One region of the Bacillus sp. JJ864 genome, then DNA from elsewhere that is predicted to be linked to it. Evidence: riboswitches for the same ligand, from Rfam matches in the RefSeq annotation. Region 1 holds a riboswitch; each other region holds the start of a gene.

What was found. A riboswitch is a leader RNA that binds a small molecule or an ion and turns the genes downstream of it on or off. The one in region 1 is predicted to bind cyclic di-AMP.
Region 2: it holds a riboswitch for cyclic di-AMP, as region 1 does, so the genes downstream of both, V7024_RS10235 (antibiotic biosynthesis monooxygenase) here and V7024_RS15045 (hypothetical protein) in region 1, are expected to answer to the same signal.
Region 3: it holds a riboswitch for cyclic di-AMP, as region 1 does, so the genes downstream of both, kdpA (potassium-transporting ATPase subunit KdpA) here and V7024_RS15045 (hypothetical protein) in region 1, are expected to answer to the same signal.

The regions. Positions count from the first base shown of each region.
Region 1 is NZ_JBALLY010000091.1:10,203-16,304, forward strand. Features, by position in the region: gene thiO (glycine oxidase ThiO) at 1-1,016, shown strand, start outside; gene thiS (sulfur carrier protein ThiS) at 1,199-1,402, shown strand; gene V7024_RS15030 (thiazole synthase) at 1,405-2,175, shown strand; gene V7024_RS15035 (thiazole biosynthesis adenylyltransferase ThiF) at 2,168-3,187, shown strand; gene thiD (bifunctional hydroxymethylpyrimidine kinase/phosphomethylpyrimidine kinase) at 3,193-4,014, shown strand; cyclic di-AMP (ydaO/yuaA leader) riboswitch at 4,108-4,252, shown strand; gene V7024_RS15045 (hypothetical protein) at 4,346-4,747, shown strand; gene V7024_RS15050 (hypothetical protein) at 4,765-5,001, shown strand; cyclic di-AMP (ydaO/yuaA leader) riboswitch at 5,534-5,677, shown strand; gene V7024_RS15055 (signal peptide protein) at 5,776-5,880, shown strand; gene kdpF (K(+)-transporting ATPase subunit F) at 5,877-5,957, shown strand; gene kdpA (potassium-transporting ATPase subunit KdpA) at 5,977-6,102, shown strand, end outside.
Region 2 is NZ_JBALLY010000056.1:1,776-7,877, forward strand. Features, by position in the region: gene V7024_RS10225 (PcsB-like coiled-coil domain-containing protein) at 1-405, opposite strand, end outside; partial or broken gene V7024_RS24420 (methyl-accepting chemotaxis protein) at 1,212-1,730, shown strand; cyclic di-AMP (ydaO/yuaA leader) riboswitch at 2,264-2,403, shown strand; gene V7024_RS10235 (antibiotic biosynthesis monooxygenase) at 2,474-2,770, shown strand; gene V7024_RS10240 (hypothetical protein) at 2,819-3,025, opposite strand; gene V7024_RS10245 (D-arabinono-1,4-lactone oxidase) at 3,163-4,479, opposite strand; gene V7024_RS10250 (amino acid deaminase/aldolase) at 4,467-5,639, opposite strand; gene V7024_RS10255 (DUF3967 domain-containing protein) at 5,859-6,102, shown strand, end outside.
Region 3 is NZ_JBALLY010000032.1:16,822-22,923, forward strand. Features, by position in the region: gene V7024_RS06350 (response regulator transcription factor) at 1-156, opposite strand, end outside; gene V7024_RS06355 (DUF445 domain-containing protein) at 224-1,471, opposite strand; gene kdpA (potassium-transporting ATPase subunit KdpA) at 1,634-3,340, opposite strand; cyclic di-AMP (ydaO/yuaA leader) riboswitch at 3,430-3,569, opposite strand; gene V7024_RS06365 (DUF3995 domain-containing protein) at 3,682-4,104, opposite strand; partial or broken gene V7024_RS06370 (MFS transporter) at 4,196-5,365, opposite strand; gene V7024_RS06375 (DUF1697 domain-containing protein) at 5,744-6,102, shown strand, end outside.

The DNA.
Region 1 (6,102 bases):
TTATTGAAAAACAAAAGATTGCTTCTGAAGCGTCTAAAGCAGCAGTTGGACTATTAGGTGTACAGGCGGAATGGGATGAATACGATCCGCTGTTTGAATTAGGTAGGAAAAGCCGCGCGATGTTTCCAAAACTTGCAAGTCTATTACGTGATAAAACCGGAATTGATATAGGATATGAAGAAAAAGGAATTTACCGTATTGCTCAAAATGAAGAAGAGAGTGTACGGCTTCTTCATATTATGAAATGGCAGCAGCAAACAGGAGAAGAGTCCCATTTTATCTCAGGAGAAGAACTACGGAAAAAAGAACCCTATTTATCTACTTCGATTATTGGAGCAGTCTACCACCCAAAAGATGGTCATGTGATTGCCCCGGAGCTGACGAAAGCATTTGCTCACTCTGCTGCGATATCTGGAGCGGATATATATGAAGAAACTGAAGTGTTTGATATTCAAATGAAAGATAATCGTGTAACAGGATTGCTTACAACAGAGAGCGCAATTTCATGTGAAAACGTAGTAATTGCAGGCGGTTCATGGAGTACAAAACTATTAAAATATTTTCACCGTGAGTGGGGGACATATCCTGTTAAAGGTGAAGTCGTTGCAGTGCGCAGTCGTAAGCCATTATTACAAGCACCTATTTTTCAAGAGCGATTCTATATCGCACCGAAGCGCGGTGGACGTTATGTCATTGGGGCAACAATGAAACCTCATACATATAACAAGGCAGTGCATCCTGAAAGTATTACTTCTATATTAGAGCGTGCGTATCAGATTCTTCCAGCGTTAAAGGAAGCAGAATGGGACGGGGCATGGGCAGGATTACGTCCACAATCAAATCACAGTATGCCATATATCGGCAGACATGAAGAAATTACTGGTTTATATGCTTGTACGGGCCATTACCGAAATGGAATTTTATTAAGTCCAGTTTCAGGAGAGTATATGGCTGATCTTATAGAAGGAAAGCAAGAAAATCGTTTACTAGATTCATTGCTTTCTCAATCTATGTAAATCAATTTCATTTTCAACATATAAGTTACTGTTAGGCAAAAAGGAGACCTGCACTCGTGTTTTTAGCAAGGGAAGTGGCAGAAAAAGGCCCTGACCGTTACTATGCAAGGCTAGGACCACTCGCCCACCCTAAAAGAAAAGGATTTTAAGTTTGTTATACCTTTAATAAGGAGGCTGAAAGCTTGAATTTAAAAATTAACGGTAGGCAAGTAGAGGTACCAATTGAGGTTAAGACGGTAGCTGATTTGCTTGTTCATTTAGGATTAGAGACGAAAATTGTTGTTGTAGAACGTAATCAAGATATTTTACAAAAAGAGGATCATCAAGATACATCTGTTTTTGAGGGAGATCAAATTGAAATTGTCACATTCGTAGGAGGCGGTTGATTATGTTAAAAATTGGACCATTTACTTTTCAGTCTAGATTGTTATTAGGAACAGGGAAATTTTCAGATTTTGATGTACAAAAGAAAGCGATTGAAGTATCAGAAGCAGAAATTTTAACGTTTGCGGTGCGTCGTATGGATATTTTTGATGCAGAGCAGCCTAATTTACTAGAAAAAATTGATGTAACAAAGTATACCCTTCTTCCCAATACAGCAGGAGCAAAAACAGCAGAAGAAGCGGTGCGTATTGCAAAACTAGCAAAAGCATCAGGATTATGCGACATGATTAAAGTAGAAGTAATTGGTGATGATAAAACGTTATTACCAGACCCAGTTGAAACGTTAAGAGCGTCAGAAATGCTATTAAAAGAAGGGTTTATCGTTTTGCCGTATACGTCTGATGATGTTGTATTAGCACGTAAATTACAAGAATTAGGCGTTCATGCGATTATGCCGGGTGCATCGCCAATTGGCTCTGGTCTTGGCATTGTAAACCCGTTACATTTAAGTTTTATTATCCAGCAAGCAACTGTTCCCGTTATTGTTGACGCGGGCATTGGTAGTCCGGCTGACGCAGCATTTGCGATGGAATTAGGTGCAGAAGGCGTGTTGTTAAATACAGCTGTTTCCGGGGCAAAAGATCCTGTGAAAATGGCAGAAGCAATGAAGCTTAGTATTCAGGCAGGAAGATTAGGGTTTGAAGCAGGACGTATTGCACGTAAGCGCTGCGGGGCCGCAAGTAGCCCGTTAGAAGGAATGAGTATCCTTGAATAGCCGGTATTCTCGTCAAGTGTTGTTCTCTCCAATTGGGGAAGAGGGACAGAACAAAATAAGAGAAAAACATGTACTTATAATCGGCGTGGGAGCGCTTGGTAGTGCAAATGCAGAGATGCTCGTTCGCGCTGGAGTTGGCAAAGTGACGATTGTTGATCGTGATTACATTGATTGGAGTAATCTGCAGCGCCAACAGTTATACTGCGAGGAAGATGTAGAAAATCATTTACCAAAAGCAGTGGCAGCTAAGCGGCGCTTACAAGCCATTAATAGCGATGTAGTTGTAGAAACTTATGTGCAAGATGTAACAGCAGAAGAACTAGAAGAACTTGTTACAGGTGTAAATCTCATCATCGATGCAACAGATAACTTTGAGACACGGTTTATTGTAAATGATATATCGCAAAAGCATTCTATTCCATGGATTTACGGAGCTTGTGTTGGGAGTTACGGTCTTTCTTATACGATTTTACCAGGAAAGACGCCGTGCCTATCTTGTTTATTGCAGTCGATCCCGCTTGGGGGAGTGACATGTGATACAGCGGGGATTATTTCGCCTGCTGTATCTATTGTTGTCTCACATCAAGTTGCGGAAGCATTAAAGGTTTTAGTAGAAGATTACGAGGCACTTCGTGAGGGGCTTGTGTCATTTGATGTGTGGAAAAATGAATATTCATGCATGAATGTACAAAAGTTGCGAAACAAGCACTGCTTATCGTGCGGAGAAGAAGCCGTTTATCCGTATTTAAGCAAGGAGAATACTTCCAGGGCGGCTGTTTTATGCGGTAGAAATACAGTACAAATTCGTCCGCCGCATAAAGAGCAGATTCATTTGTCTATGTATAAAAATCTGCTGCAAAACCGTGTAACGGATTTAACAGTGAATCCGTATTTATTATCGTTTTCTGTTGAGAATAAACGGTTAGTAGCATTTCAAGACGGCCGTGTGCTTGTGCATGGGACAAAGGATATAGCGGAAGCAAAAACGATTTATCATCGTTACTTTGGTTAAAAAGGGTGAGTGAAATGAGAGTGAATAAAGCATTAACGATTGCTGGCTCTGATAGCGGCGGCGGTGCGGGGATTCAAGCAGATTTAAAAACATTTCAAGAGCTCGGTGTGTACGGAATGACAGCTATTACAACGATTACGGCCCAAAATACGCTTGGTGTACAAGGGGTGTATCCTGTTCCTGTAGAAGGAATTGAAAAGCAGTTACATTCTATCGGTACGGATTTAACGCCAGATGCAGTGAAACTTGGGATGTTATTTAGTAGTGAGATTATTAAAATCGTAGCTGAAAATATTAAATCATTTTCATGGAATAATATTGTACTAGACCCTGTTATGATCGCAAAAGGCGGAGCATCGTTATTACAACAAGAAGCTGTAGCAGCATTACAAGAACATTTATTGCCGCTTGCAACGGTAATTACGCCAAATGTTCCTGAAGCAGAAGTATTAACAGGAATGAAGATTCATACGATTGAAGACAGTAAAGAAGCTGCGAAAAGATTGCATGATTTAGGTGCGAAGTTTGTCGTGATGAAAGGCGGACATGCAGCGTATCAAGGGAATGAAGTAATTGATTTATTGTTTGATGGAAATGAGTTTATGGAGTATAGAAGTAAACGGATTGCGTCGATACAAACACACGGAAGCGGTTGTACGTTTGCCGCAGCTGTAACAGCAGGACTCGCGAAAGGTTGCGAAACTGTAGATGCAGTTCGTGAAGCGAAGAACTTTATTAGTATAGCAATTGAAGATGAGCTGAACATAGGCAGCGGTCACGGACCAACGAACCATTTTGCGTATGGACGTAGAAATATACGTGCATAAATATATATATTTTTAGAAAAGCCAATTAAAAAAATTGGCTTTTTTCATGTTTACTTTTTCCAAAATTAGGAGTAATATATCAGCCAGAATCTATTTTTAAGAACGCTTAATCCAGACTTTGGAGCGGGGGAACCAACTTTGTGCATTGTCACTTGGGGTGAATCCTTTTTCGAAGGTAGGGCTACTCTCAAAGCCCGAATCCGACAGCTAACTTCGTAAGCGTGTTGAGAGAGGATGGTGCAAGTGAATACATCAATTCATCGATCCGACTAGCATAAGAGAATTTTAATCTATACTGAAAAATTCTTTTATGTGAAGGAGGATCTAGTGCATGGATAAGGAAAAAGAGTACACGCTCATTTGTGTAGGAGAAGCTGCGAAAGTAAAGAGTTTAAAGGATTTAGCACCGTTTCAAAGTGAAATGGTCATTTTTGCAGCAAGTGAGCATGTGGTAAGTGAAGTGAAAGCATGTGGGTTTCAACAAGCATATTGTTGTCCGGATGATCCGAGCATGATTGTGAACATATGCAAAGGAATTAACAAAGCGATTTTACTAGGAGATGAATTGTCTACAATTAGCTTCTTCGCTGAACGTATTCGCTCTTCTTTTACCGCGCCTATTACAGTTGTCACGCGAAATAAACAATATCCAAAGCACCTCTATGAAACGATTGGAATTAAATTAGTGGTGTTTACAACTTGTGATAATATTTCGTTTTTGACTTTAGAGTAGGGGCGGAGGAATCGGATATGAAAGAAACGATGAAAGTATTACTTTGCCGCGAGTTAGCAAAGCGCTGGGCACTATCGTTAGAACGAGTACATGAATTAGCAGAACATGATCCATTCTTTCCGAAGCCATATGTGATTCTTCCGCCAGAAGATATCCGTTTATATTTAGAACAAGATATTATCGAATATGAGAAGCAGCATGCAGAATTGGTGCAAGTATATATTCGAGGTCGTAACTTACGGTCTTTTTTATAGTTTAGAAGGTTATTTATCAATATGAATTGAAAAACTAGCATGAAAACCTCTTTTTTAGATGGGCGAGAGGCTCTGGCCGTGCATAGAAGCGGTCAGGGCCTTTTGTGCCACGCGCGAAGTATAAAACAGAGGGAGCAAGCAAAGTAGCGGGTCCTATTGAATTCAGCGTGGCAGTGATGTGCATGTTGAAAAAAAGGTATAAAACTGCATTTTTTAGAGAGAGGTCCTGGCCGTGCATAGAAGCGGTCAGGGCCTTTTTTTGCCACGTGCGAGGTTTCAAACAAAGGGAGGAAAACGGGTCCTGTTGTATTTGATTTATTGAGATAATCTTCTTTTTTCACTTGTAAAAGAACGTATACATAATGAAAAAGGAAGAAAATCAAAGAAAAAAGATGATAAAGATGTATTTATCCTCAATGTAAGCGTTTAAAAGGTCTTATATTTTTATATTTTCGTTATTTTACCTCTTTACAAGCGAAATGTAGAGGAGTATATTTACATTCATAAATTGTTCATAAAATTTCCAAAAAACAACCTGATATCGCTGAGTCCAGAAATGGAGCGGGGGAACCAATTTTGTGCATTGTCACTTGGGGTGAATCTTTCATGATGAAAGTAGGGCTACTCTTTAGGCCCGAATCCGACAGCTAACCTCGTAAGCGTTTGGAGAGGAGGTTTACTTTTGTGTTGTTCATTTTCGAACACTGAGTAGATCCTCAGTGTTCTTTTTTATGCTTTCGATGGTAAAATTTTACATTTAGTGAGGGATGAAGAATGTTAGATATCGCTATGATAGGAATTTTAATTGTGTTAGTTGGATCAATGATTGGTCTTGCAAGATGGTCGGATCATGTTGTGAAGGAAGGGAAGAAGCAATGACTATTGCAGTATCAATTATTGTTGCTTTACTTACTGTGTACTTAGTTTATGCGCTATTAAATCCAGAAAAGTTTTAATTAGGGGGAAAGGTTTATTATGATTTGGATTGCCGTTTTGGTCACAATGTTATTATTTGTTCTTGTTGCAAAGCCAACCGGGATTTATTTAGAGAAGGCGTTTCAAGGAAATAGCAAATTGGATAGAGTGTTCGGACCTTTTGAA
Region 2 (6,102 bases), on a different contig from region 1:
TTCTACTACTAAACTTACATTTGAGCTGTCTTGAACAGAGACCATACGTTTTTTCATAATATCTTTACGCATAAGTACTTTTTCTTCTAAATTAATAATCTCTTGCTTTTTTTGCTCAATTTGTTTATGCGTTTCATTAATTTTACGCTGAATTGCATCTTGTTCTTCTTTATTTTTTGTAATTGTATTATTTAAGTCCGTTAATTCTTTTTGAATTCCTTCAATGTCTTTCATTACAGCTTGTTTTTCTTGTTCCTTTTGCTGCATGTCATTATTGTTATTTTGCAATTGCTGCTGCATGTTGTTTAATTTCTCGTCGTTTGACTCAGCTTTTACAGCAACTGTACCACTGAAACAAATAAATCCAGCTAATACAAGACTACTGATACGCTTAAAATAGTTCATAATCCGACTCCCTTCTCTTACATTTATACATGATTTGTTTTACAGTTTGTTTACAAACTCATTAAATACAGTTTATTTTTCATGACGAAATATAACGAATCATGAAAAAATTGTAATAAACTTATTCAAATATTTTTTAATTTTTATATAGATATATTTAAAAATAATGCTACAATTTCAATATAAAGTGAAAAATTTCTAAGTAGGGAGTTTCCTTATTCTTCATTGAACAAATCGGACTCTTATAATCAGTTTTCTAGTTATTCCTTTTTATTTATCTGAATTTTGGGATATTTTACCACCACTTGCAAGCAGCAGGATAAAATGAACTTTAAAAAATCTCACTACCTATTATGAAAATAAAATTACAGAAGCTTGGAGAGAAGACTATGTTTACAAAAAGCAAATCACTGGAAAAAGAAATTGCTCAGTTACAAAATCAAGTACAGGAATTAGAACATCAGTTACATGAGAAAGAACAAGAACACAAAAAGGTCATCACTTCATTACATGGAAACGTCTTAGCTATTGTCAGTGAACATGAAGAAGTCAATCGCCAACATCATACGCTACAAAATCTAGTTCAACAGTTAAGTGACTGTTTTAACAGCGTAACGACAAGTACAAACCGTTCCAACGAGCTGAACAATGATATGCTTCACAAAGAACAAGGGCTTATTCAAGCTATTGAAGAAATTGTAACATGTTCAAATGAAGGAAAAGATTCCGTTCATGGGTTACTTACTGTTATTAACAAATTAGGTGAGCAGTCACAACGTACGTCTAATAGTATGAATCACTTAAGTGAGCGCTCAAAAGAAATTGAACAAATTGTTGAAGTGATTCAAAATATTGCTGCTCAAACAAACTTACTTGCTTTAAATGCAAGCATTGAAGCTGCTCGTGCTGGTGAACATGGAAAAGGATTTGCAGTCGTTGCCAACGAAGTTCGAAAACTTGCTGAAAGCACTGCTGAAAGTACAAAAAATATTGGAGATTTAACAAAGAAAATTCAAGAAGAAATTGAAAAAGCATATGAAAATACAAAAGATAATCTTCACCTTGTTGATGAAGGTGTTGAAGTAAGCGCAGATACAAATGCAAAAATTGAAAACATCTTAACGATGGTACAAACATTACAAACAGGCGCTACAAATGTGATTGAATCAATCGAACAGCAAAAACATTGTAACGAAGACGTATTACGTGAGTTTACAAAAACACAACACATGTTCAAAAAAGTAAATGATACTCTAGTAAAACATATCAATGACTCTCAAAAAGTAGATACAAAATTATCTACAAGTCTAGAAGCACTAATTTGAACAAAGAAATAATAGAAAGCCTGAATCGATAGGTTCAGGCTTTTCATTATTCTGTATCTCACTTCATTTTTTGTAAAAAATTGTCGTTATCCTTACATTTACTCTGTTTTTTCTGAATAGTATTATATTTTATATAAAGTGAAACTTTAATCAGTGGGGGTTTTCTTCATCCCCCACTGATTATCAGCCCTCACCAATCGGGCTTTTACGGGCAGTTTATCTCCCACCTAACTTCTTTAGAAAAGCGGAAGCGGCTCGCTCAGAATCGCAGGACGCCCGCGCCCCTGACAGAGAGGCGCTTTTTGCCTCGTCCGAGGGGGCGAAACGACCGGAGATTCTAGCCGCTAGAGCTGGACAACAAAGAAATGTGGAAGTGGCTCGTCCAGAATGTGAGGGGGATGGAGCTTCTGACGTAGAGGTGTTTTTTACCTCGTAGGAAGAAGCGAAGCCACCGAACATTCTAGCCACTGGAACTGGACAATGCTTTTGCAGAATTTTGAGGTGGGAGTATTACTGCCCACGAATAGCGGGATAAATACTTTTTGCTGAATCCGTATGGAACGGAGGAACCGTTATTGTAAGCAATGGCTTACTAGGGGTGAATCATAACAGTAGGGTACCCTTCAAGGCCCGAACCCGACAGCTAACTTCGTAAGCATAACTGGAGGGATTACTTATGTTATGACTGAAGAAAAACGATACTTATCTTATTACTTTACTACTAAGAAAAAGAGGGATCCGTTATGTTCATTGTGACCAACATGCTTTATATAAAAAGAAATTGCGAAAAAGAAGTACTAACAACATTACAACAATATTACCCAACTCCTAATACGCTAGGTTTTATTAATATAGAAGTTTCCTATACAAAACATGAGAGGGATCATACAGAATTCTTCATTCGCACATTATGGAAAACGCAAGAGGATTATCGGGAATGGCTCACTTATAAAAAGAAATCTACTACTATTACGTGGCAGCAGCAAATTCAACCGTATATCATTTCTTCCAAGTCCAATGCAGCTCAGCTCCATCAGTAAACTAACAAAAAAAGCATGGAAGTCATATAACTTCCATGCTTTTTAAAATTAATATACTTTCTTTTCCTGACAGTATAAGTGAATCACATGTTCATTTTTCTGAAACACATCATGTGTTATATTAACAATGCTAAAATTACGTTTTTCTTGCTCTTTCTCATCTTTAAAAAAGACTTGTTCTCCTTCTTTAAATTGCCATGCACTAGTAAACGTTGTTACATACTCTCCATTTACTAAAAACATTTCATATTTCATCATTTGTGACCTCCCCCTTATCCCCGAATCAATTCTCAAAATTACTCTCATGCCATATCTAAATTATAAGCTGTTTAAAATGGAATTCAATATTATTCTAAACACTAAGTAGGATAACTATAGTTCTTATGGAAGTATCACTTTATGCCTTCATTAAACAAAAACATTTTTGCCAAATATGGATTTAAAAACATTGCTGTTGGATCTACTATTTGCCTCACCTCTAAAAAATCATGCAATTTTGGATATACTTGTTGCAACGTATCATATGTCATTGTATGCATTTTCCCCCAATGCGGACGTCCTTCATACTTTTGAAAAATCCGTTCTACTGCTTGAAAATAAGGAGTGTACTGCATCCCTTTGTACATATGAACCGCAATATAAGCAGAATCTCTTCCATATGACGGACTAAGCCAAATATCATCTCCTTTTGCATAGCGACATTCAATAGGAAAATGTACTTGAAATTTTTTTTCGTGAATGAGATGATAAATTTCCACTACTGCTTCTTTCATAGATTCTGCTGGAATACTATATTCCATCTCATAGAAACGGACATTACGAGCAGTTGTAAACACCTTATAACTTGGACCTACGATTTTGGTATTTGGTACTCCCTTTGCTGATAATTGACTAACACTTTTACTTATGGAAGGAAAAAAGCGACAGCTCTCTGATAACAATGCAAAAGCCATATTTTCGATTAAAGCTGTTTTGAGTTTATGCCACTTTAGTTCTCCTCCAACTTCTTTCGTTACGTTTGTAATTTTCACTTGAACATCTTCAGAATATGGAAAGATAAAGAATTCAAAATGACGATTCTTCTTATATTCTTCCAATTTACTCATAACAGTAGCAAATGATTCTTTTTTACTTTCATAAGCAAGAGAATATGCTGGAATGACTTTTAATTTAACTTTTACAATAATACCTAGCATACCAAGTGACAATTGAAACCCCTTCCAATATTGTGGATATTCTTTTTCGGAACACGTGATCACTTCTCCTGATGCAAGAACAGCTGTTACTTCCACAACTTGTGTTGCTAAATTTCCCAATGAAATCCCCGTTCCATGCGTTCCTGTACTAATTGCCCCAGCAATAGACTGTGCATCAATATCCCCTAAATTCTCTTGTGCATATCCGTTCTCTTGTAATATTTCACCTAGCTGAGACAGCTTTGTACCTGCCCATACTTCTACGATTAATGTTTGTGGATCAATCTCGCTAATCCCTTGTAATTCATCTAAAGAAATTAAAATCTCTTCCGTTTGAACAAGTGGTGTAAACGAATGCCCCGAACCAACTACACGAATACGCTTTCCAACTTCTTTTGCAAATTTTACAGCCTGAGCAACCCCTTCAATGCTTTTCGGATACATCGTATGCTGCGGTACTCCTTGTACATTCCCTGTCCAATTTCGCCACTGTCGTCCCCTTATAGAAAGCATTGTCCATCCCCCCGATATGTTCGATACTTTCCTACTACTTCACCACCAGAAATACGATATAAAAAAGAAAATCTTTCACATAGCTCCCCTGCTTTACTATGCCGAAACACAATCCCCTCCCCCATTCTTAATTGCTCTGTTCCTTCATAGTAAACAGGTGTTTGCACTTCACCTGCTCCTTCTAATGGAAGTAATTTTGCATCGCTTGGCATATACGGCTGCGGTTGCTTATCCTTTCCAGTCATTCCCGATGCAATATATCCTCCACCTAAACAGGTATAAACATGGGGTTCTGGCTGACGGACAATTGGTAATACAAATCCAACTGCTGGCTCAAATGCAATGTCTTTATAATAGTCAAAAAGTAGCGGAGAATAAAAAGCAGACCCAACCGTAATTTCTGTAACAGACTCATCTTGAACGGTTGTCTTTATACTCCCTGTTCCTCCGCCATTTACAAAACGTAATGAAATTCCTTTTTGCCCTAATGCTTGTACAATTAACCCTCGTCTGTTTGCAACTTCTCTTACTGAACGTCTTTTTAAATAAGAAACCACTTTATTTTGGAAGTTTTGTTTTGGTACATTATCCCCTACACCTGCAATCTGTGCTTCATAACCCATAACACCATCTATTTTCAAACAAGATGATTGTAAAACCCTATCAACTACTGGTAATACTTGTTCTACAGTACGTAAAGGAGACCGTTTTACTCCAAAATGAAAGCCCAAAAAACGACTGCTCATATCAATATCAAAACAAATACGAAACGTTCCTTCTACTTGCAATGCAATATGCTCCAAATACAGAATGTGCTCTTCGCAATCTACCATGCAAGTAATCTTGTATCCTTGTTTTGTAAGTATACTTATTTTCTTCAAAGCCTCTTCATCCCAAATCGGATATCCAAGCAATAAATCATCAAATCCCTGTTCAATTAAAAACAGAACTTCCACTGATGAGTAACACATAATTCCTTGAAAACAAGCATGTGATTGTAAAATTTTCTTCATCACTGAAACAGAGCGCAGTGATTTACTCGCAATCCGAACACGTTTTCCTTTATGAAGCTGAATAATAGATTGAATATTTCTCTCTAATGCATCTTCATTAAGAAATGCACATGGCATGGAAAGCCCTTGAAATGTTCTACGATCCACATCTCGCCCTCCCCTTGTATATATTTCTTATATATATATTGGAAAGAAAGTGAAATTTTCCTCTTCAAAAGAAAAAAAGTTCCTTCTCATCGAAGAAACTTTTTTCACATATTATATAGAGAGTGTTGTCCCCCCTATTCGTTTATTACTAACATTATGAATAAATGATATAATCTATTTTTATGTTATGTAATAAATTAATTGAAAAGGTGAGAAGGCATGGAGAAATGGCTTACACTTCGAGAAATTGCTCGAAATACATCTATACCTATTCAAACGGTAAAACGCTATGTAGAGGATTATCAATCATGTTTAATTATGCGTAAAGAAGAAGAAGTTTATCTTTTTCATGAAACATGTATTTCTACACTACAAGAGGTTAGACAATGGTATAAAAAAGGAAGGAATAAAGAAGAAATCAAAATGATTTTGACCAAAGCTTATAACAATCCCACGACAACGG
Region 3 (6,102 bases), on a different contig from region 1:
CGCAATATCTACATCATATTTTTTGCAATACTCTAGAGCCTCTTGTCCGTCATTTACTGTTTCTAACACTTCAAATTCTTCGTATGTACTTAAAATAATCTTCATGCCTTCTCTAATAAATGAGTTATCATCAGCGATTATCACTTTTATTTTCATGGTTGTTAGCAAGTACTCCCTTACTAACATTCACATCCTTCCCCCATATAACTTTTCTTCTCACTCATTATATAATTGCTTTTAAACCTTCCAAAACTAACCCAATCATAAAGCCACAAACAGCACCATTTACACGAATCCACTGCAAATCTTTCCCTACATTATTTTCAATCATTTCAATTAGTGTCTGATCATCTAGCTTATCAAGATTTTCTTGTACAAGCTTTCCTATTTTAGAATGATTGTTTTCGACAAAGGTTACAATTTGCTTTTGCAACCAATCTTCCATTTTTTGAATCGTTACGGGATCTTCTTTTACTTTATTCATTTGCGTTATTAAAAATGAAAGAAGATATTTATCTGTAAACTCTTCTTTTTTAATAAAAGCAACTGCTCTTTCCTGTACTTGTTCCAACAATTCTGTTATTTTTTCACTAGCTTCCCAATTTGCAATCAAACTTTCCTTCCAATTCTCTAATTCCTGTAATACTGCTTCATTTTCCTTTACATGAATAAGTTCTTGCCGAATCTTCTTTAATATAAGTTGTCTTGTGCTATTATCGTGATTTTGTAAACTACTAATATTACTAATCACAAACTTCTGCAAAATGTTTCCGATCTTTTCTTCATCGACAATATTCATAAAGGATTTAAGCGTAAACTGTAAAAATCCATCTACTTTTATATTTTCCATCGCTTTCATGCCTAAACTTCCAAGCTGATAACGTGCTTCGTCTTGAGCTGTCCACTCTTTTGCTTTCACTAACATATAATCAAGTGTTTTTTCATCATATTCTTGTACAACTAATTGATCAATAAGGACTTGCAGTATATTTTCTGTGTTAATCGTATGCAAATACGTTTTTAATTCTTTTTCAATTACAGTAGCTAATTTTTCAGTATTAATTTGAAGGATTGCTTTTTCAGCAATTGTAACAATCCCTTTTTTCACGCTATCCGATTGTAACTCTCTTTCTGCAATTTGTAATACTACTTGTGCTAACTGCATCTCTTTTACTTTATTTGTTATACTTTCTTTCGTCAGCCAATCATTTTCCAGTGTGGAAACAAGTCCTTTCGTAATTCGTTTCCGATTTTTTGGTAGCAACGCTGTATGCGGAATTGGGATTCCCATCGGATGACGAAACAGTGCCGTAACTGCAAACCAATCGGCAAGCCCGCCTACTAAACCAGCTTCAAATCCACCTTGTATAATTCCACCTGCTACTGTTCCTTGAAACGGGAGTGTTGCGGCAAACCCCACTCCCATTACTCCAAGTGAAATTCCCGCTATATATTTTGATTGTAATGACATTCCATTTGCACATCCTTCTTTATGTAGAGTAAACTTTTCAATCTATAAAGCAATTACATTCTTCAACAAAAGCATATATCTATACTATAATGAATGCCATTAGAAACAACAAAGAATTCATTATAAAAACGAGAGGCTGACGCGCCCCTCGTCTTTATAATTTTATGATATTGTTAAAAATTCGGCAATTGGTCCAAGCACAAGCACCGGTAAAAATGTTAAAGCACCTACGATGAATATCGTACCAAGTAAAATCCCGCCAAACAAACGACTGTCGGTATGGAACGTACCAATCGTTTCAGGTACAATTTTTTTCTTTTTGAGTCCAACTGCAGCAGCAAGCATCGTAATGATACTAAAATAACGGCCAATATACATAACGAGACCTGTTGAAATATTCCAAAACGGTGTATTATCATTTAATCCTTCAAATCCGGAGCCATTATTCACAGCAGACGATGTATATTCGTATATAACTTGTGTTAAACCGTGAAAACCAGGATTCGAAATGCTATCTGTTCCGAAATGTGTTGAAAAGGCAATTGCTGCAGCGCCAAGAATAAGTAATGGCTGAGACACAATGGTAATAGCGATTAATTTCATTTCTTTTCCTTCTAATTTTTTATTAAGAAACTCTGGCGTACGTCCTACCATTAATCCAGCCAAAAATACGGCAATCATTGCATACATGATCACGTTCATGAATCCAACTCCAATCCCGCCAAATACAGTTCCTAAAAGCATATTTACGAGCGGGACCATTCCTCCAATTGGTGTTAACGTATCATGTGTAGTATTCACGCCCCCTGTCCCCGAAGCGCTTGTAACAGTTGCATATAAAGCAGAAGATATAACGCCAAGACGCATTTCTTTCCCTTCCATATTTCCTTGTGAACTTTCTATACCAATTTGATTTAATAGCGGATTTCCTTTCAATTCAGATAAGGCAAGTGTAGAAAACCCAACGATAAACAAAATAAGCATCGATACAAAAAACATTCTTCCTTGTTTCCGATTTCCAACCATTCGTCCGTATACAAACGGAAATGCCATTGGAATTAACATTTGCAGCATCATTTGCAGCACATTACTAATCATATTTGGGTTTTCAAAAGGATGTGCGGAAACTGTTCCAAAGAAACCGCCGCCATTATCTCCAAGTTCTTTAATAGCTAGTAAAGACGCTACTGGCCCGCGGGGAATTACCTGTTCCGTCCCTTCTAACGTTTTTGCGATAATTGTAGAATCTAACGTCTGCGGTGTTCCTAGTGCTAGAAAAATGAGCGAAGCTACAAATGAAATTGGTAACAATACCCTTATAATAGATTGAGCAAAATCAACAAAGAAGTTCCCAATTTTTTTACCTGCTAGCACACGAATAAACGTAATCCCAATCGCCATTGAAGTTGCAGGTGCTGCAAACATCATAAACGTTATCCCAGCCATTTGAGAGAAATAAGATAAATTACTTTCGCCCCCATAATGTTGTAGATTCGCGTTTGTCATAAACGTAATGGCTGTATGAAACGCTAACGTCGGCTCCATTCCCGGAAAATGATTTGGATTTAACGGTAACATCCCCTGTAACCGAAATATAGAATACACAACAAGAATAAAAAATAGATTCGTAATAATTAAACAAAACAAATAGCGCTTCCAGCTTTGACTATAGCCTTTAATGTCCGCTACTTTAAACAAAATTTTTTCTAGCGGACCAAATACCTTTTGAAATGGTCCCTTTTGCTGAAAAACATTGTATATGTAATCCCCCATCGGTTTTGCGACAACTACAAACAGACAAATTGTAATTAGACTTGTAAGCCAACTCACTCTTTTCCTCTCCTCTGTTATCTCTATATTTTTCTCCATTAAATATAGAGATAAGTTTAATTGTAAATTTTTACCATAGAGAGAATAAAAGAAAACACTAGGCCGCACCTAGTGTTTTTTACACACAAGTCCCCCCTCTCAAAACGCTGACGAGGTTAGCTGTCGGATTCGGACCTTGAGAGTAGCCCTACCTAAAAAGGATTCACCCCGAGTGACAAAGCACAAAATTGGTTCCCCCGCTCCTAAGTGGATTAAGCGATATTCGGCTGTAAAATTTTCCATTTGTCTGTTAATATACTCTTCTAAACTCTTATTGTAAAGAGAGAAAATACAAAAAAGAAAACTTCCCTTAACGAAAGTTTTCCTTCCACATACTACTCTCAATAAACCGCCACTACAAAAATAAAAGCGATATACAAACAAAGTGGACTGTATAACCACGTATCATACACCGAAAATTTTGTTCCCTTTACTTTTTTAAAGAATCCAACGTACTTCATATCACCAACTGCACGTAATAAGAAAACCCCAACTAAAACCATACATCCCCATTTTGTATAACGACTCGGATTCCAGAAATCCAAGTATCCACTTTGCGCTAATAGAATCATAGCAAAACATAGAATGGCAAGTGCCACTGCAAAAGTTCCTATTTTCCGCGGAACAAAAGCATATTCGTCGCTGTCCTTTTTCATCGGAAGAACAACCTTGCTTCCCCAAGACCCGCCACATCCCCAGTACATATGAATAAGGCTGATGAACACGAGTATGCTCGCACCTAAAATGATGAAAAATGATGCCATTGTATTCCCTCCTACTTGTACTTATGAAAAAATTTTTTCTCTTACTTTTCTATAGCCTATATAAGGAAACTATATAATGAAGAACTTTTCCTCATAACTTACGGATAGGACTAAAAAGTGCAATCATAACTTCCATAACCTTTGCAGCTGCTGCCAATGCAAATACTGCAACTGGATTATAAGCAGAAATGATCCCACCTACTAAAGCACCCAATGGCATAGCTAGACGAGTAAGTACTCGTGAGAAGCCAAGAACCCTTCCTTGCATATCGGTAGGCACTGTTTCTTGCCGGATTGATGCTACGATCGTGTTCCAAGCTATATTACAGATCATTGCAACGCCAAAAGCAATACCAGGTGCTAGCCAATATTTGCTCCAGATTGCATAAGTTAAGCCGATAGTACCTATACCTAGAAGAACAGGGATAAGAATTCCGCGTCGAATGTACCTTTCAAGTGGGACTGCAATCATGCTCCCTAAAAGTCCTCCAACTCCAATTAAAGTATAATTATAACCGCTTTGTTCAGCAGTTAAATGTAATGTTGAAAGCAAGTAATACATAAATACTCCTAGTACAGCACTGGCACCAAAATTACCAACCATAGCTTGTAGGGATAAAGCAAGGTTTAGCCGATTATTCGTCAGCCATTTCAGTCCTTCTTTCATATCTCTTGTTATGCCTTGTAATACATTACCTTCTCTAACGATGGCCTTATTTCCTCCTAATTCAGGTAAGAGTAATACTACAATTAAAGTAGCGGAAAAGGAGAAGACATTTAACCAAAGCGCGTTAAATCCTCCTATTATGACGATTGTCATTCCTGCCAATGTTGGACCTGCTAAACTAGCAATCTGATTAACCATTTGATATGCCGAATTCGCTTTTGTTAACTTTTGACCTGCAATATACGGAATTGCTGTAACAGTAGCTACATCAAATAACATGGATAAGACAGCTAAAATAAAAGAAATAACGTATAGATGCCAGAGTTGGAGAACCTCCAAAAAATGGAGAATTGGAACTAGTCCTACCAAGAACATACTTCCTAAATCAGCTATCCACATTAACCTTCGTCGATTACAGCGGTCTACCATTACGCCAACGATAGGACCAAATAAAACAATAGGTAATACACTAGTAGCAAAAAGCGAACTCATAACTATTGCAGAACCAGTCAACTCATAAGCAATTCAAGGAAGCGCAAACGTATAAAGAGCGTCACCGAGCCGAGAAATTAGTATACTAGAAACAAAAACCATATAAGAACTAGGTAAATGTGTGACTCTTGCTAACCACTTTTCACTAGTTCCATTCGAGGGCAACGATGAGTTGAACTTTCTTTCTTTTTTAAGGGTCAATCTTAGTCCTCCTTTCTGTATATAAATGTTATAACTTATTTAAATATCGCTATTCAGACAGGAATCACAAAATATTTCCGAATCTTACAAATTCTATTCTTAGTTTAACATAATTTTGAGTGAATCCCCTTACTCCAAAGATAGTGTAGCTAGACAGCATATGATAAGAAAATTTTGGAATATAAAACTACTATTTTTTTTGCGAAAAAAGGAGTCCTTCCCTAAATCAACGAATTTGTTAATTACAACCTAAAACAAAAAATGACTGAAGGTGACTGGATGGTAATTTATATCGCATTATTACGAGGTATTAACGTAAGTGGACACAATAAAATTAAGATGGCTGAATTGAGACATACCCTGGAAACGATGGGCCTTAGCCAGGTTCAAACGTATATTCAAACTGGCAATGTCCTTTTCAAATCGGAGGAGGATCCAGAATCGCTACGCCTCCGAATCGAGGATGGAATCAGAACCAATTTTGGCATTTCAATCACCGTTGTCTTAAGAACAGCCGAGGAACTGGAGCGGATCATTGCAGATTGCCCATATGCAGATGTCCCTCTAGCTAAAGGAGAAAGCATTCACGTTTCCGTATTGACAGAAGCACCGCCGCAGAAGGTGGTTGATTTATTGGT